DNA from 2 places in the Streptomyces sp. NPDC020807 genome. Region 1 is predicted to be linked to the other one. Evidence: riboswitches for the same ligand, from Rfam matches in the RefSeq annotation. Region 1 holds a riboswitch; the other holds the start of a gene.
The links. Region 1 has a riboswitch for S-adenosylmethionine ahead of AB0G79_RS08295 (aminotransferase class V-fold PLP-dependent enzyme). Riboswitches for the same ligand answer to the same signal wherever they lie in the genome.
Positions count from the first base shown of each region.

Region 2: it holds a riboswitch for S-adenosylmethionine, as region 1 does, so the genes downstream of both, thrC (threonine synthase) here and AB0G79_RS08295 (aminotransferase class V-fold PLP-dependent enzyme) in region 1, are expected to answer to the same signal.

Region 1 covers NZ_JBFADU010000004.1:95,544-109,980, forward strand. The annotation lists gene AB0G79_RS08275 (NYN domain-containing protein) at 1-1,002, opposite strand, end outside; gene AB0G79_RS08280 (hypothetical protein) at 1,035-1,277, opposite strand; gene AB0G79_RS08285 (rhomboid family intramembrane serine protease) at 1,436-2,170, shown strand; gene AB0G79_RS08290 (Lrp/AsnC ligand binding domain-containing protein) at 2,167-2,448, shown strand; gene AB0G79_RS08295 (aminotransferase class V-fold PLP-dependent enzyme) at 2,529-3,950, opposite strand; SAM riboswitch class IV at 4,135-4,251, opposite strand; gene trpD (anthranilate phosphoribosyltransferase) at 4,327-5,391, opposite strand; gene AB0G79_RS08305 (cytochrome bc complex cytochrome b subunit) at 5,521-7,143, opposite strand; gene AB0G79_RS08310 (Rieske 2Fe-2S domain-containing protein) at 7,140-8,192, opposite strand; gene AB0G79_RS08315 (c-type cytochrome) at 8,189-8,998, opposite strand; gene AB0G79_RS08320 (heme-copper oxidase subunit III) at 9,074-9,694, opposite strand; gene AB0G79_RS08325 (hypothetical protein) at 9,897-10,298, shown strand; gene AB0G79_RS08330 (Ig-like domain-containing protein) at 10,358-11,611, opposite strand; gene AB0G79_RS08335 (cytochrome c oxidase subunit 4) at 11,747-12,145, opposite strand; gene ctaD (cytochrome c oxidase subunit I) at 12,142-13,878, opposite strand; gene coxB (cytochrome c oxidase subunit II) at 13,875-14,437, opposite strand, start outside.
Region 2 covers NZ_JBFADU010000002.1:114,096-128,532, forward strand. The annotation lists gene AB0G79_RS03575 (immune inhibitor A domain-containing protein) at 1-1,865, opposite strand, end outside; gene AB0G79_RS03580 (Uma2 family endonuclease) at 2,088-2,663, shown strand; gene AB0G79_RS03585 (trehalose-6-phosphate synthase) at 2,675-4,036, opposite strand; gene AB0G79_RS03590 (hypothetical protein) at 4,133-4,342, opposite strand; gene AB0G79_RS03595 (glucosyl-3-phosphoglycerate synthase) at 4,530-5,471, opposite strand; SAM riboswitch class I at 5,592-5,736, shown strand; gene thrC (threonine synthase) at 5,730-7,070, shown strand; gene AB0G79_RS03605 (MoaD/ThiS family protein) at 7,109-7,384, shown strand; gene AB0G79_RS03610 (cold-shock protein) at 7,785-7,988, shown strand; gene groL (chaperonin GroEL) at 8,346-9,974, shown strand; gene AB0G79_RS03620 (SRPBCC domain-containing protein) at 10,114-10,587, shown strand; gene AB0G79_RS03625 (GNAT family N-acetyltransferase) at 10,590-11,201, opposite strand; gene AB0G79_RS03630 (class I SAM-dependent methyltransferase) at 11,278-12,027, opposite strand; gene AB0G79_RS03635 (transporter substrate-binding domain-containing protein) at 12,244-12,963, opposite strand; gene AB0G79_RS03640 (aldo/keto reductase) at 13,001-13,957, opposite strand; gene AB0G79_RS03645 (alpha/beta hydrolase) at 14,110-14,437, shown strand, end outside.

The DNA of each region.
Region 1 (14,437 bases):
GACGACCAGGTGCGCCTGGGGCAGTTCGAGGAGCTGGTCGAGGAGGGCCGGGTCGGTCTCGGACAGCGCGCGCGCCGCGATGTCCTTCGGCGACATCCGGCCCGGCTCCACCGCGTCCACGGTGTCGGCCGGGTGCGTCGAGACGGGCGGCAGCGCCAGTTCGCGGCGCAGCCCCTGGGCCGCGTCGAGGACCGTGTCGAGGAGCAGCCGCAGCCGCATGTCCTCCATCGAGCGGCCCTCGCGGGCCGACCTGCGGCTCGCCTCGAGCGCCGCCTCGACCTCGCCGAGCCGCGCCTTGAGGCGGCGGCTCTCGCTCTCGGCGGACGAGACCTGCGCGGCGGCCTCCGCCTTCGCGGCGTCGATCTCGCCCTGGACGCGGCGGAGCGCCGCCTCCCCGCGCTTCACGTCGCTCTGGGCGCTGCGCAGCTTGCGGTGAAGCGATTCCGCTTCCTTGCGGGCCGCCTCCAGGTCGCGCCGGAGCTGCTCGGCCTCGCTCCTGGCGCGCTCCTGAGCGGCCGTCAACTCCTCGCGCAGCCGCTCCAGCTCGCGCCGGCCGGCCTCGTCGGCCCGCTCGGCGTCCGCCCGCAGGGCCTCCTCGCCCGCGGCGGCGACGAGCTTGACCCAGCCGGCCGGCCGCAGCACGTAGGCCGCGGCGGCGATGTCGACCGGGTCGGCGGCGGCAGGCGGGGTGCCGGACTCGACGGCCCCGGCGAGTTCGGGCTCCGACTGCTTGAACCGCTCGCCGATCCGCTGCCGGAACAGCGGGTCGCTCTCCAGGGCCGCCGCCATGGCGTTCCCGGCGAACTTGGCGCGGCGACTGGCGGTGAAGCGGGCGTACTGCCGCAGGGGTGGCGGAAGCTCCGCGACGGTCAGGCCGCCGAAGGCGTCGGCGACCAGCGCGACGACCCGCCGACGTACACCTTCCGTCAGTGGGTGGTCGAGCGTCTCGGCAGCGTCACCTGCCGCGCCGGCCGGTTCACCACCGTGCGCGGGCTGCTCCACGATCCGTCACCCCTATGTCGTCCGCGCCGTCCTCAGGAAGCGGCGCCCGGCCTGTCCACCAGTTCGATCTGGTCCACCGCGTTGCACCAGCGGCAGCGGACCGACTCGATGGTCTCACTGACCACCTGCCGCTCCTCGACCGTCGGGTCGCCCGCGAGGTCCAGATGGACGTACTCGACGACCTTGGACGAGCGGGTCACGTCGAAGCGGGTCAGATTGCCGCAGAGCGTGCAGCGCCAGCGGGTCTCGTCGGTCGGCAGGGGAACCGTCGTCATCGGTCCGTCCTTCTTCCTGTCGGTGTCGTGCCAGGTGCGGGAGCCGCGGTGCGCCGTCGAACCGCTGTCGTACTGCCCGTTACCCTACGGCCTCCCGGCGCTCCGGTTGACGGCGAGGCACTCTGTCCACTTCGGCCCCGGTACGCGATGATCTGTCCGTGATCGACTGGCGAGCAGCGGCCCTCGGCGCCTGGCGCGGCGCGCGCGGCGGCCCCACGGTGACGTACTGCCTCATCGCCGCCTGCTGCCTGCTCTTCGTGACCGGCCCGGTCTCCGGGCTCAACCCGGTGTACGGCACGGGCGACGAGCTGCTGGCGGCGCAGAGCGCGTACTTCCGCCGCTGGGGCGTCATCCCGGCGGAGCTGACGGCGGGCGTGCCGGGCGCCCTGCTCACCCCGTTCACCGCGCTCTTCGTCCACGGCAGCTGGCTGCACCTGCTGGGGAACATGCTCTTCCTGTACGTCTTCGGCGCGATGGCCGAGGAGCGCATGGGTCCGGTCGAGTTCGCCCTCTTCTACCTGGGCACGGGCTATGTCGCCCTGCTCGGGTACGCGGTGGCGCACGCGAACAGCGAGCAGACGCTCGTCGGGGCCTCCGGGGCCATCTCCGGGGTGCTCGGGGCCTTCCTCTTCCTCTTCCCCCGGTCCCGGGTGACGAGCCTCTTCCCCTTCCTCTTCTTCCTGCCTCTGCGCTTCCCCGCCTGGATCGTGCTGATCTTCTGGTTCGTGCTCCAGTGGCTGGCGGCGCGGGCCGCGGGTCCCGGCCCCGGGGTCGCCTATCTGGCCCACGTGGTGGGCTTCTGCGTCGGCTTCCTCTACGCGTGGGGCCGTTTCCGGCGTGGGGCTAGAGTGAGGACACCAGCCGCGGCGACCGAGGGAGACAGCCAGCCGTGATCACCGCGATCGTGCTCATCAAGACCAGCGTGGACCGCATCCCCGAGATCGCCGAGTCCATCGCCGCGCTCGACAGCGTCAGCGAGGTCTTCTCGGTCACCGGGACCTACGACCTGATCGCCATGGTCCGGGTGTCGCGCCACGACGACCTGGCGGACGTCATCCCCGGCAGCATCAGCAAGATCCCGGGCGTCGAGGCCACGGACACGCACGTGGCGTTCCGCACGTACTCCCAGCACGACCTGGAGGCGGCCTTCGCCATCGGGCTGGAGTCCTAGGACGTTCCCGGACGCGCACGCGTCACGGCTGAAGGGGGTCTCCCGACCGGGAGGCCCCCTTCACCCGTACGAGTGAGTGGTCAGCCGCGGTCCGGGACGCAGCGGCCGTCCTCGGTGCGGTACTTCCACTGGGCGCCGTCCCGGACGAGCTCCTTCACGGCGCCGACGAACCGCTCCACGTGCTCGTCCGGCGTACCGGCGCCGAAGCTCACCCGGATGGCGTTGAGGGAGCGCTCGCCGGGGGCCGCCTCGGGTGCGCCGCACTCGCCCTGGGTCCCCGGGTCGCTGCCGAGCAGGGTGCGGACGAGCGGGTGGGCGCAGAAGAGGCCGTCGCGGACGCCGATGCCGTACTCGGCGGAGAGCGCGGCGGCGAAGTGGGAGCTGTTCCAGCCCTCGACGACGAAGGAGATGACGCCGACGCGGGGGGCGTCGTCACCGAAGAGGGAGAGGACCTTCACCTCGGGGACCTCGGCGAGACCCGCGCGGACCTTCGCGATGAGGTGCTGCTCGCGGGCGACGAGGCCCTCGAAGCCGGCCTCGGTGAGCGCCTTGCAGGCGGAGGCGATGGAGTAGACGCCGATGACGTTCGGGGAGCCGGCCTCGTGGCGGGCGGCGGTGGTGTGCCACTCGACGTCGACGCCGCCGTCGGCCCGGCGGGAGACCTTGCGGGAGGCCCCGCCGCCGGCGAGGTAGGGCTCGGCCTCCTGGAGCCAGTCGGCGCGGCCGGCGAGGACGCCGGAGCCGAAGGGCGCGTACAGCTTGTGGCCCGAGAAGGCGACCCAGTCCACGTCCAACTCCTTGACGGAGACCGGGTGGTGGGGCGCGAGCTGGGCGGCGTCGAGGACGATCCGGGCGCCGTGCGCGTGGGCGGCGGCGGCGAGCTCCTTCACCGGCCACAGCTCGCCGGTGACGTTCGAGGCGCCGGTGACGCAGACCAGGGCCGGGCCGTAGCCCCCGTCAATCGTCACCGTGCGGCCGGCGAGGGCGAGCTCCAGGGTCTCGACGGCCTGGGCCGGGGTGCGCGGCGCGTTGAGGTAGGTGACGCGGGCGTCCTGCCAGGGCAGCAGCGAGGCGTGGTGCTCGGTCTCGAAGACGAAGACCTCGCAGTCGGCGGGGATCGTCCGGGCGAGCAGGTTGAGCGAGTCGGTGGTGGAGCGGGTGAAGACGACCTGGTCGCCGGGGCGGCAGTCGAGGAACTCGGCGACGGTCTCGCGGCTGTTCTCGAAGAGGTCGGTGGAGAGCTGGGAGAGGTACCCGGCACCGCGGTGGACGCTGCCGTAGTACGGGGCGTACGCCGCGACGTCGTCCCACACGCGCTGGAGGGCCGGGGCGCTGGCCGCGTAGTCGAGGGCCGCGTAGGTCACTTCGCCGCCGGTGACGAGCGGGACGGTGACGTCCCGGCCGAGGACCGGGAGCGGGGCGGCGCAGCAGGGGTCGGCGGACTCGGCGGAGGCGGTCTCGACGGCGGAGGCGAGGGCGGCGGCGTTCGAGCATGCGGACATAGCGGTGTCTCCCGGCATAAAAGGGGCGCGAAAGGGCGTGAGGATCCCGTGGGGCAGCGCGAAGGCACAGGGGTGCCGCACACGGGTGAAGGGTGGAGAAAGGGGCCGGACAGGCCCTAGCGCATTCGCTTGCTCACGAGACACCGCTCCCTAGAGGACCAAGGACCCCAAGGTGAGACGCAGGGGTCCGCGCTTGCCGCAGGGCTTCTGCCGTGCGACCTGGTCTTCACCCGGGGCACCCCGCCACGGACGGAGGGTTGCCGGACAGTCAGCCGGGGCTTGAGGACTGTCACTCATGACCTGGCACAGAACGTAGTTCAGTGGATCGCCCACGCGCAACCCCGTCCGCATGCCGGACGGGGCCGCGTGTCGTGGACTAGCTGTTGCTGACCTCGATCCAGCGCTCCAGGGTGCGGCGGGCCGCACCGGAGTCGATCGACTCGGCCGCCTTCGCGATCCCCGCGGACAGCTGCTCCGCGAGGGTGGCGCCGGTCGGCTCCAGGGCGACGAGCGCCGCCGCCGCGTTGAGCAGCACCGCGTCCCGTACCGGACCGGTCTCCCCCGCGAGCAGCCGGCGGGCCACGTCGGCGTTGTACGAGGCGTCCGCGCCGCGCAGCGCGTCGACCGGGACGATCGGGATGCCGACCTCTCGCGGGTCGAAGGCCTCCTCGCGGACGGCCCCGTCGCGCACGATCCACACCCGGGAGGTGGCGGTCGTGGTCAGCTCGTCGAGGCCGTCGTCGCCGCGGAAGACCAGCGCGGAGGAGCCGCGCCCGGCGAGCACGCCGGCGACGATGGGGGCCATGCGCGCGTCGGCGACGCCGGTCGCCTGGGCGCGGACCCGGGCCGGGTTGGTGAGCGGGCCGAGGAAGTTGAAGACGGTCCGGATGCCGAGTTCCTTGCGGGCCATGGCCACGTGCCGCAGCGCCGGGTGGAACTTCACGGCGAAGCAGAAGGTGATCCCGGCCTCCTCGGCGACCTCGGCCACGCGCTTCGGGGTCAGCTCCAGGTTGACGCCGAGCTTCTCCAGGACGTCGGAGGCGCCGGAGGCGGACGAGGCGGCGCGGTTGCCGTGCTTGACGACCTTGGCGCCGGTGCCCGCGACCACGATCGCCGACATGGTCGAGATGTTGACGGTCTTGGCGCCGTCGCCGCCGGTGCCGACGATGTCGACGGACGGCCCCGGCACCTCGATCGTGTTGGCGTGCTCGTACATCGTCCGGACGAGACCGGTGATCTCGTCGACGGTCTCGCCCTTGGCCCGGAGCGCCACGACGAAGCCGGCGATCTGGGCGTCGGTGGCCTCGCCCCGCAGGATGCGGTCCATCGCCCACGCGGTGTCGTCGGCGCTCTGGTCGCGTCCGGTCAGCAGACCGTCGAGGACGACGGGCCAGGAGCGGCCCGCCGACGTGGGTCCTCCAGCGGGGGTCGCAGCGCTCATGGCAGCTCCTGATGATCGTGACGGGTACCGGACCCACCCTATCGATCCCCGGGGACGGCGAAGAGCCCCGTCCATCGAATGGACGGGGCTCCTCAGCGTGGCGACCTGGGTCGGAGGAAGGTCAGGTGATCAGTGGTGGCCGTGGCCGTCCTGGATCGCCTTGTACTCCTCGGCGGTGGGCTTGGCGATCTGGTTGTCGTCGCCGTAGTAGCCCTTGTTCAGCTTGACCCGGAGCTTCTCCAGGCGGCCGACCTTGCGCTCGACACCGTTCTCGTCGACGGCCGGCGGGAGCTCCGCGGCCGCGTACTGCTCGTGCGCCGTGAGGCGGTGCAGCTCGCCCTGGCTGAGCGGCTCGTGGACCTCGACGAACTCACCGTGCGGCAGGCGCTTGATGATGCCCGACTCGCGGCCGTGCAGCACCTTGTCCTTGTCGCGGCGCTGGAGGCCGAGGCAGATCCGCTTCGTCGCGATGAACGCGATGACCGGGCCGACGAAGAAGAAGATCCGCACGAACCAGGTGATCGAGTTGATCGACAGGTGGAAGTGGGTCGCCCAGAGGTCGTTTCCACCACCCACGAGCATGATCATGTACGCGGTGATCCAGGCGACACCGAAGGCGGTGCGCGTCGGAGCGTTGCGCGGGCGCTGCGCGATGTGGTGCTCGCGCTTGTCGCCGGTGATCCAGGACTCGATGAACGGGTAGACCGCGATCGCGGCGAGGACCGCCGGGAAGATCGCGAGCGGGATCATCACGCCCAGGACCAGCGTGTGGCCCCAGAGGTTGATCTCCCAGCCCGGCATGACACGGATCAGACCCTCGGCGAAGCCCATGTACCAGTCGGGCTGGGCGCCGGTCGACACCTGGTCCGGACGGTACGGGCCGAGCGCCCAGATCGGGTTGATCGAGGCGATCGCCGCGATGACCGCGATGACGCCGAAGACCAGGAAGAAGAAGCCTCCGGCCTTCGCCATGTACACGGGCAGCAGCGGCATGCCGACGACGTTGTTGTTCGTCCGGCCGGGGCCGGCGAAGTGCGTGTGCTTGTGGACGAACACCAGGATGAGGTGGGCGACCACGAGGCCCAGCATGATGCCGGGGAGCAGCAGCACGTGCGCCGAGTAGAACCGGGCGACGAAGTCGCCGCCGGGGAACTCGCCGCCGAACAGGAACATCGAGAGGTACGTGCCGACGACCGGCACGGACAGGATCGCGCCCTGCATGAAGCGGACACCGGTGCCGGAGAGCAGGTCGTCCGGGAGCGAGTAACCGGTGAAGCCGGTGAACATGCCCAGGAAGAACAGCAGGAAGCCGAACAGCCAGTTGATCTCACGCGGCTTGCGGAACGCACCGGTGAAGAAGACGCGCATCATGTGCACGAACATGCCGGCGAGGAAGATCAGCGCCGCCCAGTGGTGGATCTGCCGGATGAGCAGACCACCGCGCACCTCGAAGGAGATGTGCATGGTCGAGTTGAACGCCTCGGACATCAGCTGTCCCTGGAGCGGGACGTACGGTCCGACGTACTCCACCTCGTTCATCGACGGGTGGAAGAACATCGTCAGATAGACGCCCGTCAGGATGATGATGAGGAAGCTGTAGAGGCAGATCTCACCCAGCATGAAGGACCAGTGGTCCGGGAAGATCTTCCGCATGTTGGCCTTGGCCAGGGTGTAGATCCCCAGCCGACCGTCGGCCCAGTCGGCCACCCGCTCACCGGCGGGGGCTTTCTTCGTAGCGGTCACGGTGCTCATCCGCGCTCCCAGAAGGCAGGACCGACGGGCTCGTCGAAGTCGCCGAGCGCCTCGAGGAAGCCCTTGTCGTTCACGCCGATCCGCAGCTGCGGGAGGGCGTGGCCGGCCGGGCCGAAGATGACGCGGGCGCCGTCGGAGAGGTCGAAGGTGGACTGGTGGCACGGGCAGAGCACGTGGTGCGTCTGCTGCTCGTACAGGGAGATCGGGCAACCGACGTGGGTGCAGATCTTCGAGAAGGCGACGACACCGTCGTGCGACCACTCGAGCTCACGCTTGTCCTTGATGTCGTCCGGCTGGATCCGGACGATCATCAGGGCGGCCTTGGCGATCTCGGTCTGGAAGTCGTGGTCGTGCTCCGACATGCCCTCGGGCATGGCGAAGGTCAGCGAACCCACGGCGACGTCCTCGGGACGCAGCGGCTCGTGCGTGTTCATGTTGATGAGCTGCTTGCCCTTGGCCCACTTGGTGGTCCGGAGCTTCTTCTCGGGCAGCGGGCCCATGTCACGCAGGAGCATGACGCCGGAGAGCGGGACGAGCGCCAGCGCACCGAACATCGTGTTGCGGATGAGCTTGCGGCGGCCCATGCCCGACTCCGCGGCACCGGCCGCGAAGTCCGCCATGACCTTCGCCTTGACCTCGGGCGTGGCCTCCATCGGGTGACGCTCGTCGGCGACCTCGACGTCGGACATCAGGGTGCGGGCCCAGTGGACCGCGCCCGCGCCGATGAAGAAGAGGGCCGCGCCGAGGGTCAGACCCAGGGCGAAGTTGAGCGAGGACACCCGGCCGAAGGGCCAGATGTACACGATGTGGTCGACCGGGAAGATCACGTACGACGCGATGAAGCCGATCGTGGCCAGCATCGACAGCGTGAACATGAAGGCGACCGCGCGCTCGGACCGGCGGGCGGCCCGCTCGTCGATGTCCTGGATGCGCGGCTTGTGGGGCGGAAGGCCCGGGTCGGCGAACGGGTCGTCGGCGACCTTCACCGCGCCGTGCGCGGTGTCCTGCCCTGCCGGCAGGTTCTCTTCTGGATTCTCTTGGCTACTCATGACTTCTTGGCCTTAGCGGTGTGGGCCGCGACCCAGATGGCAACTGCGATCAGCGCGCCCAGACCGAAGATCCAGGCGAACAGGCCCTCGCTGACGGGACCGAGACCACCGAGCTTGAGACCGCCCGGGTTGTCGGCCTTGTCGCTGTTGACGGCCTGGACGTACGCGATGATGTCCTTCTTCTCCTTCTCCGGCATGGTCGTGTCCGGGAAGGAGGGCATGTTCTGCGGGCCGGTCTGCATGGCCTCGTAGAGGTGCTTCGGGCTCACGCCTTCGAGGCTCGGGGCGTACTTGCCGTTGCTCAGCGCGCCACCCTCACCGGTGAAGTTGTGGCACTGGGCGCAGTTGGTGCGGAACAGCTCGCCACCCTTGGCGACGTCGGCACCAGCCGGGTTGTACTGCTCCTCGGTCGGCGTGATCGGGCCGGCACCGAGAGAGGCAACGTACGCCGCGAGCTGATCGATCTCAGCCTGCGAGTAGATGACCTTCTTCTTCGGGACCTGGGCGCCCGGCTGCTGGGCCGGCATACGACCGGTGCCGACCTGGAAGTCGACCGAGGCCGAGCCGACGCCGACGAGGGGCGGGCCGTCAGTGGTTCCCTGACCGCCGGTTCCGTGGCAGCTGGCGCAGCCGACGGAGTAGAGCTTCTTGCCCTCCTCGATGGCGAGGGACTGGGCGGTTTCATCGGCCTTCGCCGTGCCCGCGGGCGCGAACGCGGCGTACAGCCCCCCAGTGGCCGCCAGCGCGAGAAGTAGGACGACGACCGCCGCCAGCGGATGGCGTCGTCGTGCGGAGAGCTTTTTCACGGATTACCCCGGTGTCAGGATCTTCTGCGTCGATGCTTGCTGGATGTCTCGGACCCGCCGTGGGGCGGGGCCCGATTACTTGATCATGTAGATCGTGGCGAAGAGGCCGATCCAGACGACATCGACGAAGTGCCAGTAGTAGGACACGACGATGGCGGCGGTTGCCTGCTCGTGGGTGAACCTCTTGGCGGCGTAGGTCCGGCCGAGGACCAGCAGGAAGGCGATGAGACCGCCCGTCACGTGCAGGCCGTGGAAGCCGGTGGTCAGGTAGAAGACCGAGCCGTACGGGTCCGACGAGAGCGAGAGGCCCTCGTGCTTGACCAGCTCGGTGTACTCGAACACCTGGCCGCCGATGAAGATCGCACCCATCACGAACGTGATGATGAACCACGTCCTGAGCTTCTTCACGTCGCCCCGCTCGGCGGCGAACACGCCGAGCTGACAGGTGAGGGAGGAGAGCACCAGGATCGTGGTGTTGGTCGCCGAGAACGGGAAGTTCAAGGCGTCTGCCTTTTCCGCCCAGAACTCGGGACCGGTCACCGATCGCAGGGTGAAGTACATCGCGAAGAGGGCCGCGAAGAACATCAGCTCGGAGCTCAACCAGATGATGGTTCCGACGCTGGTGAGGTTCGGCCGATTGACCGAGGGGTGCGCGTGCCCTGTTTCTACTGTCGTTACTGTCGCCACGACCGACATTATGTCGGTCGCTTATCCCGCCCTCACTCCGGGGGGTGCCGTTCGGAGTGTCAGGGGGGTGTGTCCAGCCCGAACGGCCCAGTGCCGACCCCTTCGAACAGGTGCTGAACGGGTGTTGACGGGGTGTGGACCGGAGTAGCATCCCGCGCATCGATCGACGACCTTCCCAGACCTTCCCACGGACTTGCCCCACGGAGGAACGATGCAGTCGAGCGCCACGGTCCTGGTCTACAGCGACGACGCGAACACCCGCGCGCAGGTGCGCCTCGCCGCGGGGCGCAGGCCCGCGGCGGACGTGCCCCCGGTCGAGTTCGTGGAGTGCGCGACGCTCCCGGCGGTCCTGAAGGCCCTGGACGAGGGCGGGATCGACGTGTGCGTCCTGGACGGCGAGGCGGTGCCCGCCGGCGGCATGGGCGTCTGCCGGCAGCTCAAGGACGAGATCTTCCGCTGCCCGCCGGTGCTGCTGCTCATCGGGCGCCCCCAGGACGCCTGGCTGGCCACCTGGAGCCGCGCCGACGCCGCGATCACCCATCCGGTGGAACCGGTGGAGTTCGCGGCGTCCCTGGCGGCCCTGCTGCGCTCCCGCCTCTCGATCGAAGCGTGACCCCGGGCGCGTCGCCCCCGTCCGGGGGGGCGGCGCGGCCCCGAGGGGTGTCCCGCTCCCTAGAGCGACGGCCTCAGACGGGCCTTGGCGTCCTGCGTGGCGGTCGGGTCGCCGGTCTTCTCCACCAGGGCGCTGCCCTGGCGCCACTTCTCCCAGGACAGGTTCCAGTCGCCGAAGCCGTTCCCGAAGGTGTCCATCGTGTCGCCGTAGCTGTTGACGGTCCTGACGATGTCGCCGGGGCGGACGGTCTCGTAGAACCAGGCCGCGTTCCCCGTCGACATGCCGACGCAGCCGTGGCTGACGTTCGCCACGCCCTGCGAGTCCACGGACCAGGGCGCGGCGTGCACGTACTCGCCGCTCCACGTCACCCGGGTGGCGTAGTAGACCGGCAGGTCGTACGACTCCGAGGTGCCCTCGGAGATGCCGATGCTGGTGCCGCGCATCCGGACGTAGTACTCCTTGCCGAGCACCACCTTGATGCCGTTTCGGGTGGAGAAGCCCGGTTTGCCGGTGGTCACCGGAATGGTGTTGATCACTTCTCCGTTGCGCCGCACGGTCATGTAGTGCGACTCGGCGTCCGCGACCGCCTCGATCCGGTCGCCGATGGAGAGCTTCAGGGGCTTGGACGCGCCGCCGTAGAGCTTGTCGCCGACCTTGAGGCCGTCGAGGTTGGCCGAGGCGGTGACGAGCGCTCCGGCCGGCCAGTACTCCTTGGGCCGGAAGTGGAGTTCCTTGTCGTCGACCCAGTACCAGGAGCCCTCGACGGAGGGCGTGGAGCGGACCTTGAGGGCCCGCTCGACGACCGCGCGGGCCGCCCTGTCCTTCACCGGGAGGCTGAGCTCGGCGGTGAGGGGCTGCCCGACGCCGTACGTGCCCGCCTCCGGCCCGAAGGTGACGGTCAGGGCCCTTTTGGCCGGAGCCGTCTCGAAGGTGTACGTACGGGCGCCTGGCGCGCCGTCCTCGTCCTCGGTGGCCACCCGGACCGTGTAGCGCGCTCCTGCCGCGAGCGCGGCCGTGGAGCGCCACCGCCGCCCGTCCGCGGTGAGTTCGCCCGCGAGGCGCCGTCCCGCCGCGTCGACGGCGGTCACGTCGGTGATCCGCCCCTCGCCCTTGGCGGAGACCTCCAGGGGCTTCTCGGGGTTCACCCTCGCCCCGGCGTCCGCCGCGCTGAACGCGAGCTGGTCCACCGCGTCGTACGGCCTCGCGGACAGCGGATGGCCGTCGGATCCCGCGCACGCCGTGGCGGCCGCCGTGACGGTCACGACCAGGAGGGTGCAGCTCAGAACAGTCCGAATGCGCGGCGTGTCGTTCATGACCTCACCGTAAGAACATTCCCTTCCGGCAGCGCGCCCTGATGCTGCAAAAGAGGGGCCCGGACACTTCGGTGACGAAGTGTCCGGGCCCCTCGGGTGCTCCGGTGGCGGTCGCCCGCCGGGGAGGAGGTACCGCTACTGGTTCTGGTTCTCGCCGCGGTAGAACTCGAAGACCCAGCCGAACAGGCCGACGAGGATCAGCGGGGCGGAGAAGTACAGCAGCCACCAGCCCATCGCGACGGCGAGGAAGGCGAGCGCGCCACCGATGGCCAGCGAGAGCGGCTGCCAGCTGTGCGGGGCGAAGAAGCCCAGCTCACCGGCCTCGTCCGCGACGTCGGCCTCCTTGTTGTCCTGCGCCATCGCGTCGACACGCTTGGCCGTGAAGGCCAGGTAGTAGCCGATCATGATGGACAGGCCGAAGGCGAGGAAGAGCGCCGTGGTGCCGACCGGCTCCTTCGACCACACGCCATACACGATGGCCATGGCCAGGATGAAGACGCTCAGCCAGATGAACATCTTGCCTTGGATCTTCACTTGCCGGCCTCCTTGCCGCTCGTGAGGGCCTCGGCCACGTGCCCCTTGTTCTCCAGCTGGTCGACAGCGGCGATCTCGGGGTGGTGCAGGTCGAAGGCCGGCGACTCGGAACGGATCCGCGGCAGGGTGAGGAAGTTGTGCCGCGGCGGCGGGCAGGACGTCGCCCACTCGAGCGAACGGCCGTAGCCCCACGGGTCGTCGACCTCGATCTTCTTGCCGTACTTGGCGGTCTTCCAGACGTTGTAGAAGAACGGCAGGATCGACAGGCCGAGCAGGAACGAGGAGATCGTCGAGATCGTGTTCAGCGCGGTGAAGCCGTCGGCGTCCAGGTAGTCCGCGTAACGACGCGGCATGCCCTCGGCACCGAGCCAGTGCTGCACCAGGAACGTGCCGTGGAAGCCCACGAACAGCGTCCAGAACGTGATCTTGCCGAGGCGCTCGTCGAGCATCTTGCCCGTGAACTTCGGCCACCAGAAGTGGAAGCCGGAGAACATCGCGAAGACGACGGTGCCGAAGATGACGTAGTGGAAGTGCGCCACGACGAAGTACGAGTCGGAGACGTGGAAGTCCATCGGGGGCGAGGCCAGGATGACGCCGGTCAGACCACCGAAGGTGAAGGTGATCAGGAAGCCGACGGCCCAGAGCATCGGGGTCTCGAAGGACAGTGAGCCCTTCCACATCGTTCCGATCCAGTTGAAGAACTTCACGCCTGTCGGTACGGCGATGAGGAACGTCATGAAGGAGAAGAACGGGAGGAGCACGCCACCGGTGACGTACATGTGGTGCGCCCACACGGTCACGGAGAGACCGGCGATCGCGATGGTCGCGGCCACCAGACCGATGTAGCCGAACATCGGCTTACGGCTGAAGACCGGGATGACCTCGGAGATGATGCCGAAGAACGGCAGCGCGATGATGTACACCTCTGGGTGGCCGAAGAACCAGAAGAGGTGCTGCCAGAGCAGCGCTCCACCGTTGGCCGCGTCGAAGATGTGCGAGCCGAACTTGCGGTCCGCCTCCAGGGCGAACAGGGCGGCCGCCAGGACCGGGAAGGCGAGCAGGACCAGGACACCGGTCAGCAGCACGTTCCAGGTGAAGATCGGCATGCGGAACATCGTCATGCCCGGAGCGCGCATGCAGATGATCGTGGTGATGAAGTTGACCGAACCGAGGATCGTGCCGAAGCCGGAGAAGGCCAGACCCATGATCCACATGTCGGCGCCGACACCCGGCGAGCGGACGGCGTCCGACAGCGGGGAGTAGGCGAACCAGCCGAAGTCGGCGGCACCCTGCGGGGTGAGGAAGCCGGCGACCGCGATGATCGAGCCGAAGAGGTAGAGCCAGTAGGCGAACATGTTCAGCCGCGGGAACGCCACGTCGGGCGCGCCGATCTGCAGCGGCATGATCCAGTTCGCGAATCCGGCGAACAGCGGCGTCGCGAACATCAGCAGCATGATCGTGCCGTGCATCGTGAACGCCTGGTTGAACTGCTCGTTCGACATGATCTGCGTACCCGGACGGGCCAGCTCGGCGCGCATGAAGAGCGCCATGAGTCCGCCGATGCAGAAGAAGACGAACGACGTGACCAGGTACAGCGTCCCGATCGTCTTGTGGTCGGTGGTGGTCAGCCACTTGATCACGACGTTGCCGGGCTGCTTGCGGCGTACGGGAAGCTCGTTCTCGTACGAGTCCTCAAGCGAGGCGGCACCCTGGGTTTCGTTGTGGATGCTCACAGCTGGTGCTTCTCCGCATTCCTAGCCGGGTCCGTCTGCTCGATGCCGGACGGAATGTAGCCGGTCTGCCCCTTCTCGGCCAGCTCCTTCAGGTGCTGCTGGTAGCGCTCCGGAGAGACCACCTTGACGTTGAAGAGCATCCGGGAGTGGTCGACACCGCACAGCTCGGCGCACTTGCCGAGGAAGGTGCCCTCCTGGGTCGGGGTGACCTCGAAGGAGTTCGTGTGACCCGGGATGACGTCCTGCTTCATGAGGAAGGGGACCACCCAGAAGGAGTGGATGACGTCACGCGAGGTCAGGACGAACCGGACCTTTTCGCCCTTCGGCAGCCACAGGGTCGGGCCCGGGTTGCCGGTCTGCGGGTTGCGGTCGCCGGGGATGCCGGCGTCGTAGACACCGCCCGCGTTCTCCGGGAACGCGTCCAGGAACTTGTCCGGGATCGAGGCGAGGTTCTTGTCCGTCTTGGCGTCGCCCTCGACACCGGGCACGTTCTCGACGTAGTTGAAGCCCCAGCTCCACTGGTAGCCGACCACGTTGATGGTGTGGGCCGGCTTGGGGG
Region 2 (14,437 bases), on a different contig from region 1:
CAGTCGGGCGCGGTGACGCCCTTGCTGAACTGGTACGGGCCCTCGGCGAGGAGCGCGTCGGAGCCGACGTACTCGCGGTTCTCGACGAGGTAGTACCGGGGGGACGTGGCGGTCTCGGTGCCGGTGGAGATCTTCCAGCGGCCCTGCGGGGTCCAGCCGTTGGTGCCGTTCTCGACGTCGTCGCCCAGCAGGCTCGTACCGCCGCTGCTCAGGCTGATGTCGTCGAGGAAGGCGCCGGCGAAGTGGACGCCGCCGTCGGACTGGTAGCGGAAGCGGAACAGGGACGGCTTGCCGGCGGAGTCGTACGTGAACCGGAGGGTCGTCCACTTGCCGGCGGAGGAGCCGGAGACGGCGTCGCCCGCGCGGGCCCAGGTGGTGCCGCCGTCGAGGGAGTACTCGGCGAAGAGGTAGTCGTAGTCCGCCTCGATCTCGTACCAGGCGGACGCCTTGACGGTGACGCGCGGGGCGGCCGGGACGGAGCGGGTGAGCGACTGGTTGAGCCCGTCGGCCGAGCCGGTCCACCAGGCGTGCGTGCCCGAGGCGGGCGCGGTGTAGGTGGTGCTGCTCGTCTTGTCCGGGAGCGCGACGCGGACGGCCTGGTCCTTGCCGGTGACCTGGAGCTGCGCCGGGTTCAGGGTGTACGTGCCGGAGGCGCCGAGCGGGGCGTCGGAGTAGTCCAGCCAGCCGAGGAAGAGCTTCTCCTCGGCGCCCATGAGGCCCGGGTGGGTGCCGATGCCCGCGTTGGCGGCGGCGCCGTGGCTGAGCCACGAGCCGGAGCTCATGAGGGTCCAGAAGGCGGTGGAGTTCTCGCCGCCGTCGGTGTCGTAGTAGTCCGGCAGGCCGAGGTCGTGGCCGAACTCGTGGCAGAAGACGCCGAGTCCGCCGTTCTCGCCCTCGGTGGTGTAGTCGCCGAGCCAGTACTTGGACTGGCCGATGCGGGCGCCGCCGCCCTTGTTCTGGGTGCCGGCCACGTCGGGGCCGGTGAGGCCGTAGTCGTCGCCGTTCACGAACCAGCGGTGCGACCAGATGGCGTCCTCGCCCTGGGCGCCGCCGCCGGCGTCCTCGCCCATGCCGGCGTGGACGGCCTGGAAGTGGTCGATGTAGCCGTCGGGCTCGTCGAAGTTCCCGTCGTGGTCCCAGTCGTTGCGGTCCCAGACGTCGAACTGGGCGAGGTGGGCGTCGATCTCGGCGGGCGTCTTGCCGGCCGCGATCTGGGCGTTCCACCACGCGTCGCCGGTGTCCTGGATGAAGGCCCACGAGCCGCCGGTGTCCTCGACGGCGTTGTCGCCGTAGAAGGAGGCGTTGTGGGGGACCTTGACCCAGTCCTCGACGACGTTGGAGACGGAGTAGCGGCCGTTGGAGAGCTTCTCGTAGTACGTCTTCATCGACTCGCCGGAGCCGTTGAAGAGGTTCTCGTAGTACCCCTTGTCGAAGTCGGCGGTCCAGGCGTTGGAGTTGTCCACGCCGCGGTCCGGCCGGGGTATCTCGTTGTGGAGCGGGCCGGGAACGGTGCCGAGCTTGCCCGACCCCTCGGTCCCGAACTCGGAGAGGATCGTGAAGATCTTCTCCTGCCGGTCGGCGGTCGTGGTCTCGGTCTCCACGAACTTGCCGTCGGCGACCTCGACGACGCCGTCGGCGTTCGCCCTGGCCTTGCCCTTGGCGATCAGGTCGATCGCCTTCTCGCGCAGCTCGGTGCGCTGCTTGGTGAGCGGCCCGGGCCGGTTGTCGGACCGGTGGGCCTTGGCCCCCGCCGCCGACCCGACCCCGCCGTCCCGTGCTTCCTGCGCGACGGCGGGCGTGAGCCCGGCGGCGAGGAGTGCGGTGAGCGCCGACCCGAGGGTCATGCCCACGACAATCTTCTTCACGTGTGTCGCGATCCTTCCGCTTGCCTCATGCGTCTGATGCGCTGCGTGCGCGCCATGGGGAGAAACGGATCGCCTGGGGGAACGATCGAAGCGGAGTCTGACACGACTCGACCCCTCAGGAGGAGAGGGCCGTACCGATAACCGACAGGGATTTACCGCTCACGGGTCACGGGTCACGTGTCCACTACGCTGGGAGACTCCCCGCGGTGCTTGGAGGAAGCCGTGACCGCCGAACTCCCCGACTGGATGATCCCGCCCCGGCCGAGCGGCTGGGAGGCGGACGACCTCGATCACCTTCCTCAGGCCCCTCGGCACACCGAACTCATCGACGGGGCACTGATCTTCATGATGTCGCCGCAGCGCTCCTGGCACTCCCGGCTGGTGGAGAACCTGACCTTCGCCCTGCGGCAGGCCGCGCCGGCAGGGTTCGAGGCGGAGCGGGAGATGACCGTCCGGCTCGACAGGAAGAGCCGTCCCGAGCCCGACATCCTGGTGACCACGGCCTCGTACGACCCGGACCGCACGTGGTACGCGCCGGAGGACGTCGCCCTGGTCGTCGAGGTCGTCTCCGAGGAGTCGGCGGACCGCGACAGGTCCCTGAAGCCCTTCAAGTACGCGCAGGCCGGGATTCCCCACTTCTGGCGGGTGGAGGACGAGGCCGGCACCCCGGTGGTGCACACGTACGAGCTCGACACCATGACCCGCACCTACGTCCCGACCGGGATTCACCGAGGCCGTCTGGACGTCTCCGTCCCCTTCACGGTCACGCTGGACGTCGACGGCCTCGTTCCTCGCTGACCCGCCGGTTCTCAGCGGTCCCGCAGGGACGCCAGTTGGTTGAGGAACCAGCGCTGGGGCGGGAAGGCGGTGGCGGCGGACGCGAGGCGCCGGGTGCGGTCCTTGCGCTCGGCGGGGGGCATCGTCAGGGCCCGGTGGAGGGCTTCCGCCGTGGCCGTGACGTCGAAGGGGTTCACCGTCAGGGCGTCCTCGTGGAGTTCCTCGTACGCGCCCGCCTCCGTGGAGAGCACCAGGGCGCAGCCCTCCTCCGAGACCACCGGTATCTCCTTCGCCACCAGGTTCATGCCGTCCCGCACCGGGTTCACCAGCGCCACGTCCGCCAGGCGGTACGCCGCCAGCGAGCGGGTGAAGTCGTCCTTCACCGAGACCAGGACCGGCTGCCAGTCCGCCGTGCCGAATTCGGAGTTGATCGCGTCCGCCAGGTCCCGGACCGCCTGCGTGTACGCCCGGTACGACTCCAGGTCCTGGCGCGACGGGTACGCCGACGCCAGGTGGACCACCTTCTCCCGCCACTCCGGGCGGGTCGTGAGCAGCTCGCGGTAGGCCAGCAGGCCCCTCAGGATGTTCTTCGAGAGTTCCGTGCGGTCCACGCGCACGATCGTCCTGCGCGGGCCGATCTCGGCCCGGAGCTCCGCGAGCCGCGCGTCCACCTCGGGAGTGTGGGCCATCTTCCTGAGGTCGTCCGCGTCCACCCCCAGCGGGTGGACCGCCACGTGCGTCCCCGACAGGCCCGGCTGCTCCGCGCAGGCCCGGAACTCCTTCGCCCACGCCCGCGTGTGGAAGCCCAGCTCGTCCGCGCCCAGCATCCCCCGCAGCAGCTCCTCGCGGATGTCGTCCGGGAGCATGCGCAGGTACGCGGGCGAAGCCCACGGCGTGTGCGTGAAGTGCGCGATCCTGAGGTCCGGGCGGGCCTTCCTGAGCTGCCCCGGGACCAGCGCCAGGTGGTAGTCCTGGACCAGGACGGCCGCCCCGTGCGCCGCCTCGGCCGCCAGGGCCTCCGTGAACGCCTCGTTGTACGCGCGGTACGACTCCCACTGGCGTCGGAACTCCGCGTCGAAGACCGGCTCGCGCGGGACGTCGTACAGGTGGTGGTGCAGGAACCACAGCACCGAGTTCGCGATGCCGTTGTACGCGTCCGCGTAGACCTCGGGCGGGATGTCCAGCATCCGTACGCCCGGTTCGGCGACGCCACGGCTCACCGCCTCCCGGTCGGCCTCGCTCAGCGCCGCGCACACCCACAGGTTGTCCGGGGAGCTGATGCCGCTCAGAGCCGACGCCAGGCCGCCTCCGCCTTTGCGGGCGTCCAGTCCTCCGTCGTCCTGGAGCTTGTACGAGACCGGGCCACGGTTGGATGCCACGAGAACGGTAGCCATATGGCGAACCTAGCCCGTCCCGTAAACGCTCAAACGTACGTATACGAGACGGGCTGATTCGGCCACCGGGAGTCACCGGAGCCGGCCGGTCACTCGTCAGTCGCGACGGCCGCGCATCGCCGCCTTCGCCACCGCGCCCATCGCCGCGAGCGCCACGCCCAGCGCGCCGAGCAGCCACAGCCGCTCGCCGTTCCTGCCCGTCTCCGCCATCTGCCCGCCGGAACCGCCCTGCGGACCGGGGGCCGGGGGAGGCGGCGGGGACGTGCGCGAGGACGTCGGCTGATACGTCGGGTGGGTCGGGTTCACCGATGCCGTCGATGCCGATGCAGTCGGAGACACCGATGCGCTGGGGGACACGAAGGCGAAGGCGAGCGTGGCGGCGGCGAGACCGGTCGCCGCCGCTGCTCCCGGAAAACGTCTACTTCTTCTCTCATGCCCTTCTTGTGTACTGCACATAAGGGGGCAATATAGGCAAAACGGATCTCCTGATGGGCTACGCCACGCGGCGGTGCGCGTACTCCGCGATCTCCGCCATCGGGGGCCGCTCCTCCGTGTCCACGTCGTACGTCCGCGGGACGAAGCCCTCGTCGCCCCGCTCGAACTGCGTCAGGCGGGGGCGCACGAGGTGCCCGCGGGAGAGCCGCAGCTGTGCCGTCCGGTAGATCGCCGCCGCCATCCGGCCCAGCGCCTGCCCGTCCTGGTGGCGGTGCTTGCGCACGCCCACGTCGACCTGCGCGAGGCCGTCCAGGCCCACCGTGTGCAGCGCGTCGACGAGGAGCCCCAGCTCCACTCCGTAACCGACGGGGAAGGGGAGGCGTTCCAGGAGCTCGCGCCGCGCCGCGTACTCGCCGCCCAGCGGCTGCACGAAACCGGCCAGCTGCGGCCAGTGGAGATTGAGGAGCGGACGCGCCACCAGCTCGGTGACCCGGCCGCCCTGACCTGGCGTGTCCCCGAAAGGACGGTCGTACATCGCCTTCACGAAGGACACGTCGGGGTCGGTCAGGAGCGGGCCCACGATGCCCGTCACGAAGTCCGCCGAGAAGTCCCTCAGGTCCGCGTCGACGAAGCAGACCACGTCCCCGCTCGTCACCATCAGTGACCGCCACAGGACCTCGCCCTTGCCCGGCACGGCCGGGACCCGGGGGAGGATCTCGTCCCGCGCCACGACCCGCGCGCCGGCCGCCGCGGCGACCTCGGCCGTACGGTCGGTGGAGCCCGAGTCGATCACCACGAGCTCGTCGACGAGGGGCACGGACGGGCTCATCAGCTCGCGGCGGATGACGGCGACGATGTCGCCGACCGTGGCCTCCTCGTCGAGCGCGGGCAGCACGACGCTGACCTTCGTGTTGCGCTTGGCGGCGAGGATGCGCTCCATCGGTCGGTCGGCCACGGACCAGGACCGCCGGGCCAGCCAGCGCTCCACCTCTTCCAGCACGTGATCTCCATCTCGCGGTACGGACGGCCCGTCCGAGCACCCAGGCCTTCGGTTACAGTCTTGAGCAACGCGGATCTCCGATGCACGTCGGGGTGCCGACCGCGTTCCACAATCGAATACCGCTCATCCAGAGGGGCAGAGGGAAACGGCCCGTTGAAGCCCCGGCAACCCTCCAGTCGGTTTGTCTCGTTCTCGCGAGGCCCCCGGCTAGGGAAGGTGCCAAATCCGTCGCATGGCGAAAAATTCGTCATGCGAAAGATGAGGAGAAAGGGCCTCGCCTCCATGGCTGCACAGACCGTCGCACCCGCTGTCACCGACACCACCGAAGCCGATTCAGCTTCCACCGTCGACCTCGGCCCCGCTTCCGGACTCTCCTGTCGCGAATGCGGCGAGGTCTTCGCCCTCGGTCCGATTTTCGCCTGTGAGCTGTGTTTCGGACCGCTCGAAGTCGCGTACGACCTTCCCACCGGCGACCCCGAGGCGCTGCGCAAGCAGATCGAGGCCGGCCCCGCCAACATCTGGCGCTACGCCCCGCTGCTGCCCGTCCCGGCCGACGTCGCCGAGAAGCCGAACCTGAACCCCGGCTGGACCAAGCTCGTCCAGGCCGACAACCTCGCCCGCGAGCTCGGCGTCGCCCCCGGCAAGCTCTTCGTCAAGGACGACTCCGGCAACCCGACCCACTCCTTCAAGGACCGGGTCGTCGCCCAGGCGCTCGAAGCCGCCCGCGCCTTCGGCTTCACCACCCTCTCCTGCTCCTCCACCGGCAACCTGGCCGGCGCCGTCGGCGCCGCCGCCGCCCGCGCCGGCTTCCGCTCCTGCGTCTTCATCCCGCACGACCTGGAGCAGGGCAAGGTCGTCATGGCCGCCGTCTACGGCGGTGACCTCGTCGGCATCGAGGGCAACTACGACGACGTCAACCGCTTCTGCTCGGAGCTCATCGGCGACCCGCTCGGCGAGGGCTGGGGCTTCGTGAACGTCAACCTCCGCCCGTACTACGGCGAGGGCTCCAAGACGCTCGCGTACGAGATCTGCGAGCAGCTCGGCTGGGTCATCCCGGACCAGCTCGTCATCCCGATCGCCTCCGGCTCGCAGCTCACGAAGATTGACAAGGGTCTCCAGGAGCTCATCAAGCTGGGCCTCGTCGAGGACAAGCCGTACAAGATCTTCGGCGCGCAGGCCGAGGGCTGCTCCCCGGTCTCGGCCGCCTTCAAGGCCGGCCACGACGTCGTCCGCCCGCAGAAGCCGAACACGATCGCCAAGTCGCTCGCGATCGGCAACCCGGCCGACGGCCCGTACGTCCTCGACATCGCCCGCCGCACCGGCGGCGCCGTGGAGGACGTGAACGACGAGCAGGTCGTCGACGCGATCAAGCTGCTCGCGCAGACCGAGGGCATCTTCGCGGAGACCGCCGGCGGCGTGACCGTCGGCGTGACCAGGAAGCTCGTGGAGGCCGGTCTCATCGACCCCGAGCTCACGACCGTCGTCCTCAACACCGGTGACGGCCTCAAGACCCTGGACGCGGTGGCCGAGACCTCGCAGGCGACCGCCACCATCCGCCCGAGCCTGGACGCGTTCCGCGACGCGGGCCTGGCCCACTGATTCCGCGCTCCGCAAGCGTCGCCGAGAGGTACGAAGACATGGCCGTGAACGTCCGCATCCCCACCATCCTCCGCACCTACACGGGCGGGCGGTCCGAGGTCCAGGCCGAGGGCGCGACCCTCGCCGAGGTCATCGCCGACCTGGAGAAGAACCACACGGGCATCGCCGCCCGCGTCCTGGACGACCAGGGCAAGCTGCGCCGCTTCGTGAACGTGTACGTGAACGACGACGACGTGCGGTTCGAGCAGGGCCTGGAGACGGCCACGCCGGCCGGCGCGGGCGTCTCGATCATCCCGGCCGTCGCCGGCGGCTGATCACTTCCGAGTCGTTCCGAGTTTCGTGAATTGCCCCTTCCGCGCCATAAAGCGGAAGGGGCAATTCTGCATGGTTGAGCGGGGTAGAGTTGGGGAAGTCCCCTCCGCTGCCCGTGCCGCCCGCATATGAGAATGCGTCCCCGCACGTCTGGAAGCAGCCAAACTGCGTGAGCGTTGTGTACGTTCTGCGCGTTTTGCCGGGCCCGACTTGCCCCGGAAGTCCGGGGATTATCCCCAATTCCCCTTTCCGTCGTGCCCAGAATTCTCGCCCGAATGGCCTGTTGCACAGGGCAGTTGGGCAGATACATTCAGCGGCGGTCGACGCGTTCCGGCGCAGGGTCTGACCCGGGTTCCGCGAAGTGCGGGGCCCGCGCAAGGGCCAGTAATAGGGGAGTTAGGCATGGCTCAGGGCACCGTCAAGTGGTTCAACGCGGAGAAGGGCTACGGCTTCATCGCGGTCGACGGTGGTGCGGATGTTTTCGTCCACTACAGCGCGATCCAGATGGATGGCTACCGCAGCCTCGAAGAGGGACAGCGAGTCGAGTTCGAGATCTCGCAGGGCCAGAAGGGTCCGCAGGCGGACATGGTCAAGCTCGCCGTCTGAGCGCGGCGCGATCGGCCACCGACGCAACGCCGTCGAGGGGCCCGCATCCCTGAGGGGATACGGGCCCCTCACGCGTTCCCGGGGACGTACGCCCTCCGCGCGTGAGGCCGTCCCGACCCCTCCCGTGACTCCGTCCCGATCCTCGTCCCGATCGTCGAGAGTCGCTTGCACTCTCCTAGGGCGAGTGCTAATCATTGGCGTTAGCACTCGGAAGGTGAGAGTGCTACGAGGATCGGGCAGACGAGGTCGCCGTCCGGGTGGGGCAAGGAACCACGCGGAGTCACGGAGGCCGTCCGTCGCGGGCGTCGGCGCGGTCCTGGAGCGTTATCCACCCCATGTCCGGGAGGACCACTTCACATGGCCAAGATCATCGCGTTCGACGAGGAGGCCCGGCGCGGTCTCGAGCGCGGCATGAACCAGCTCGCTGACGCCGTCAAGGTCACCCTCGGCCCCAAGGGCCGCAACGTCGTCCTCGAGAAGAAGTGGGGCGCCCCCACGATCACCAACGATGGTGTCTCCATCGCCAAGGAGATCGAGCTCGAGGACCCGTACGAGAAGATCGGCGCCGAGCTGGTCAAGGAAGTCGCCAAGAAGACGGACGACGTCGCCGGCGACGGTACGACCACCGCCACCGTCCTCGCCCAGGCTCTCGTCCGCGAGGGCCTCCGCAACGTCGCCGCCGGTGCCAACCCGATGGCCCTCAAGCGCGGCATCGAGAAGGCCGTCGAGGCCGTCTCCGGCGCCCTGCTCGAGCAGGCGAAGGATGTCGAGACCAAGGAGCAGATCGCTTCCACGGCCTCCATCTCCGCCGCCGACACCCAGATCGGCGAGCTCATCGCCGAGGCGATGGACAAGGTCGGCAAGGAAGGCGTCATCACCGTCGAGGAGTCCCAGACCTTCGGTCTGGAGCTGGAGCTCACCGAGGGCATGCGCTTCGACAAGGGCTACATCTCGGCGTACTTCGCCACCGACATGGAGCGCATGGAGTCGTCCCTCGACGACCCGTACCTCCTCATCGTCAACTCCAAGATCTCCTCCGTGAAGGACCTCCTTCCGCTCCTGGAGAAGGTCATGCAGTCGGGCAAGCCGCTGCTGATCATCGCCGAGGACGTCGAGGGCGAGGCCCTGTCGACCCTGGTCGTCAACAAGATCCGCGGCACCTTCAAGTCCGTCGCGGTCAAGGCCCCGGGCTTCGGCGACCGTCGCAAGGCCATGCTGAACGACATCGCCATCCTCACCGGCGGCACGGTCATCTCCGAGGAGGTCGGCCTCAAGCTGGAGAACGCGGGCCTCGACCTGCTGGGCCGCGCCCGCAAGGTCGTCATCACCAAGGACGAGACCACCATCGTCGACGGTGCCGGTGACAGCGAGCAGGTCGCCGGTCGCGTGAACCAGATCCGCGCCGAGATCGAGAACTCCGACTCGGACTACGACCGCGAGAAGCTCCAGGAGCGCCTCGCGAAGCTGGCCGGCGGCGTGGCCGTCATCAAGGCCGGTGCCGCGACCGAGGTCGAGCTCAAGGAGCGCAAGCACCGCATCGAGGACGCCGTTCGCAACGCGAAGGCGGCCGTCGAGGAGGGCATCGTCGCCGGCGGTGGCGTCGCCCTGCTCCAGGCCTCCTCGGTCTTCGAGAAGCTCGAGGGCGACCTCTCGGGCGACGAGGCCACGGGCGCCGCGATCGTGAAGCTGGCCCTCGAGGCCCCGCTGAAGCAGATCGCCGTCAACGCCGGTCTCGAGGGTGGCGTCGTGGCGGAGAAGGTCCGCAACCTGCCCGTCGGCCACGGCCTGAACGCCGCGACCAACGAGTACGTCGACCTCATCGCCGAGGGCATCATCGACCCGGCGAAGGTCACGCGCTCCGCGCTGCAGAACGCCGCGTCGATCGCCGCGCTGTTCCTCACCACCGAGGCCGTCATCGCCGACAAGCCGGAGAAGGCGGGCGCGCCCGCCGGCGGCGGCATGCCGGGCGGTGACATGGACTTCTGATCCTGACGGATCGGACGTTCATCGCAGGACACGGTCCCTCGCGGGACCAGGACCGAGGGCGGCACTCCCACAGGGGGTGCCGCCCTCGGGCGTTCAGTGGATCCTGGAGGTGTACGCGCCTCGGGAAGGGATCCGTGTCATGGTCACGCTGCTGACGACACCGTCCGACCGGGAGCTGGTCGTCACCAGCACCTTCGACGCCCCGCCGGGCCGCCTCTGGGAGGCGTGGACGCGCCCCGAGCAGGTGCGGGAGTGGTACGGCTCCACGGCGCTGACCACGACGGTCGTCGACGTCGACCTGCGGGCGGGCGGCGCCTGGCGCTGGGGGCAGACCGCCCCGGACGGACAGGAGATCGTCTTCTCCGGTACGTACGAGGAGGTCGTCCCCGTCGAGCGGCTCGACTACACGGAGGTCTTCGAGCAGATGCCGGACGCGGAGCCGGTCCGCGTCACCCTCACCTTCGACGCGACCCCCGACGGCGGGACGGCGCTGACCAGCACGTCGGTCTGGCCCTCGAACGAGATCAGGGACCAGGCGCTCGCGGCGGGGATGGAGGCGGGCGTACGGGAGCAGTACGACCGGCTCGCGGCGTATCTGAAGGGGGAGGCCTGAGGCTACGGCCGGCGGGCCTCGCGCCACATCGACCACAGCTTCGGGCCGCCGCCGGGCAGGCGGAGCTCCTCGCGCACGGCGAAGCCGAAGTGCGCGTAGAAGGGGAGGTTGCTCTCCTTCGAGGACTCCAGGTAGACGGGCAGGCCCGCCGCGTCGGCCTGGGCGAGGCCGGAGCGCAGGAGCGCGGCGCCGTGGCCCTGGCCCTGGGCGGCCGGGTCGGCGCCTATGACGGCCAGGAACCAGTGCGGCTCCTTCGGGGTGTGGGCCTCGGAGGCGGCGACGGCCTCGCCGAAGAGGGGTGCGCGGTCGCCGAGGATGGCGGTCAGTTCGGCGATGGTCCCGGCGTCGGGCGCGGCCTTCTCGGCGGCCTCGGCCGGAACCCAGAACGCCGCCGCGGACTCGGTGAGTTCGCAGACGGCGTTCTGGGCGTACTGGCGGGTGAAGAGGGTGCCGAAGTAGCGGGCGAGCGTCTCCTCGCGGGTGTCCGCGTCGGGGAAGAAGAACGCCATCATCGGGTCGTCGTGGAAGGCGCGGGCCAGCGGGCGGCTGACGGAGGCGGCGTCGTCGAGGGTGGCCGTTTTCGGGGCGTTGGGGCTGTTAGTCGTCTTTGACATGCGGCCATTGTGCACCCGAGATGATCTTGGAAGGCGGCCGGGGGTCGGCGACGGTGGCCGGGGTCGGCGGCCGGGGTCAGCGGCGGAAGAGCCCCGTCCACAGGAAGGGTTCCCCGAAGCGCCCCGACTCCGCCGGCTCGTCGCGCATGCGCCGGATCTCGACCTCCGTCAGGTCGGCGAAGAGTCCGCGCAACTCGTCGTCGGTGAAGGCGAGTCCACCGTCCAGCCGGCCCTTCCGGTAGAAGTCGGCGTCCGGCAGCTCGGAGCCCATGCCGCCCTCGCCCGCGGCGAACGCGGTGAGCGCGAAGTGCCCGCCGGGCGCGAGGACGCGGTCGAGGAGCGCGAGGTAGCTGACGCGGCGGTGCGGGGGCAGGTGGTGGAAGCAGCCGGAGTCGTAGACGAGGTCGTACGGACCGTCGAGTTCGGTGCTGGTGAAGGCGTTCCCGTGCACGAACCGGACGTTCTCCGTGCCGAGTTCGCGGGTGCGCTCCTCGGCCCAGGCGAGTGCGGTGGCGGAGAGGTCGACCGCGTCGACCTCGTACCCCAGCGAGGCGAGGTACCGGGTGTTGCGCCCCGGCCCGCACCCCAGGTCGAGGACCTTCCCGTCCTCCGGGAGGAGCCCCCTCTCCCGGTACGAGACGAGGTTCTCGTCCGGCTTGGCGACGAAGAACGGAACCGACCGGTCCCGGTCCGCGTAGAAGCCGTCCCACCAGTCGGCGCCGTCCTCCGACCACCGGACGGCGCTGGGGGCGAAGAGCCCGTCGAGCAGGCTCAGGACGTCCTCGACCGTGCGGATGTCACGGTTCGGGAGGCTGTTGAGGTCCACGGATATCCCCCTCCAAGTAGGTTCCCAGGATAGGAGGGTTGGGGAAGAAATCGCAGGTCGGGAGTGGTGTGGTGAGGGTCTGTGCGGGGCGTGGGCGGCCGGTGCGGCGAGGGGTGGACCCCGCGGGCGCGAGGAGGGTGCGGCCCCCCGCCAAGACCCCCTGGGAGGCCGGGAAGGGGCCCTTTCGGACCCCGCCCGGCGGCCTTTCTCGACCGGCTACGGGGCCACGAGCGCCGGGTCCTGGCCGGCGCGGCGGAGGGCGTCGGCGACGAAGCCGTTCGCCTTCAGCTCCTCGACCGTGTCGCGCAGGAAGGCGACGGTCCCGGGGGCGCGGCCGACGGTCGTGCCGACCGCCTGGCGGATCTCCATGAAGCGGCCCTCGACGAGGCGTACGTGCTCCGCGTGGGCGGCGGCGTACGCCGTCATCGGCTGCCGGATGCCCGCGCCCGCCTCCAGGCCCTCGGCGCGGAACACGTCCACGCCCTCCTCGCCGCGCACGACGGTCGCGTGGGCGAGGGAGCGGGACAGGAACAGGTCGTAGGCCGATCCCCGCTTCACACCGATGCGGACGCCGGGGGCGTCCACCTCGTCCACGGTGGTGAGCGCCGAGTCGCGCGGGACGGCGTACACGCCCTCGATGACGACGTACGGGGCCGTGAACGCGACCTCCTTCTCGCGCGCCGGGTCCACGGCGAGGAAGCAGAGGTCGGCCCGCCCCTCCGCCATCGCGTCGAACGACTTGCGCGCCGCGTCGAAGCAGAGCAGCTCCACGGGGAGCCCGAGGCGCGCCCCGATCTCCCGCGCGAGGTCGACCGTGATGCCGGAGGGCGCGTCGGGGGTGCCCTGGGCGAGGACGGGGTTCCCGAGGTTGACGGAGGCGCGGAGGGTGCCGGTGGGCGCCAGGTCGGCGGCGAGGGCGGAGGTCGTGGTCGTCATGGGAGTGGAGTGTAGGGAGGCGGCCCGTTCTCCCCGCCTACGCGGCTTCGTGGTGGGCGGTGTCCAGGAGTGCCAGGTCCTCCGGGGTGAGGGTGAGCGCGCCGGCGGCGACGTTCGCCGCGAGGTGGTCCGGGTCGCCCGTGCCGGGGATGGCGAGGACGTGCGGGCCCTGGTGGAGGGTCCAGGCGATGCGGACCTGGGCGGGGTCGGCGCCGTGGGCCTTCGCGACGGCGAGGACCTCGTCCCGCTCGGCGGCCGTGGCCCCGCCCTGCCGGCCCGCGGCGGCGATGGCGTAGAAGGGGACGAAGGCGATGCCCTGGTCGCCGCAGTGCCGGACGAAGTCCGCGTACTCGGGGCGGACGCCGATCCCGTACATGTTCTGCACGCAGGCGACGGGGGCGATGGCCTGCGCCTCCGCGAGGTGCGCGGGGGTGATGTTGGAGAGGCCGAGGTGGCGGATGAGGCCGGCCTCGCGGAGCTCGGCGAGGGCGCCGAAGCGCTCGGCGACCGAGTCCGTGCCGAGGACGCGGAGGTTGACGAGGTCGAGGTGGTCGCGGCCGAGCTGGCGCAGGTTCTCCTCGACCTGCGCGCGGAGCGCGGCGGGGGTGCGCGCGTGCTCCGCCCAGGCGCCGGTGGCGTCGCGGGCGGGGCCGACCTTGGTGGCGATGACGAGGTCGTCCGGGTAGGGGCCGCCGAGGGCCGTGTTGATGAGCTCGTTGGCGGAGCGCAGCGGCGAGAAGTAGAAGGCGGCCGTGTCGATGTGGTTCACGCCGAGCTCGACGGCCTTGCGGAGGACGGCGATCGCGCTGTCGCGGTCCCGGGGGACGGCGTGCTCGACGAGGGCTTCGCCGCGCTGGGGGAGCCGCATCGAGCCGAAGCCGATGCGGCGGACGGGGAGGTCACCGCCGAGGAGCCAGGTGCCGGAGGAGGCGGCGGGGCGGGCAGCGGCGGTACCGGTGGGTTCGATGGGTTCGATGGGTTCGGTGGTGCTCATGGGGCGGATGATCTCTCAGGGCCTTGCGGAGCGCCATCGAGTTCTGCGTCCCGCGCGCCGGAACGGCCCACGCCCGCACGGGGGTTGCCCCCACCCTCCGCCCGCGTGCCTGCCGGATGGGGTGCGGACGCCCGTTCCGGAAGGCTGTGCGCATGACAACGAACCGTGGTCGCAAGGCCCTCCTCCTCGCCCTGTCCGCCACCGCCGTCGCGGGCGTCGCGCTCGCCGGTCCCGCGGGGGCGGCCGGTCCGGCGACGGACTCCGGACTCGCGTGGGGCGCGTGCGCGCCCTCCGTGCGGCCGCTGCCGGGCCAGGAGTGCGCCACCCTCTCCGTACCCCTGGACTACGCCGATCCCGAGGGCGAGCGGATCGGGCTCGCGGTGTCCCGGCTGCCGAGCACGCGGCCCGAGGCCCGGCGCGGGGTGCTGATGGTGATCCCGGGCGGGCCCGGGAGCTCGGGGGTGCAGCGGCTCGCGCAGA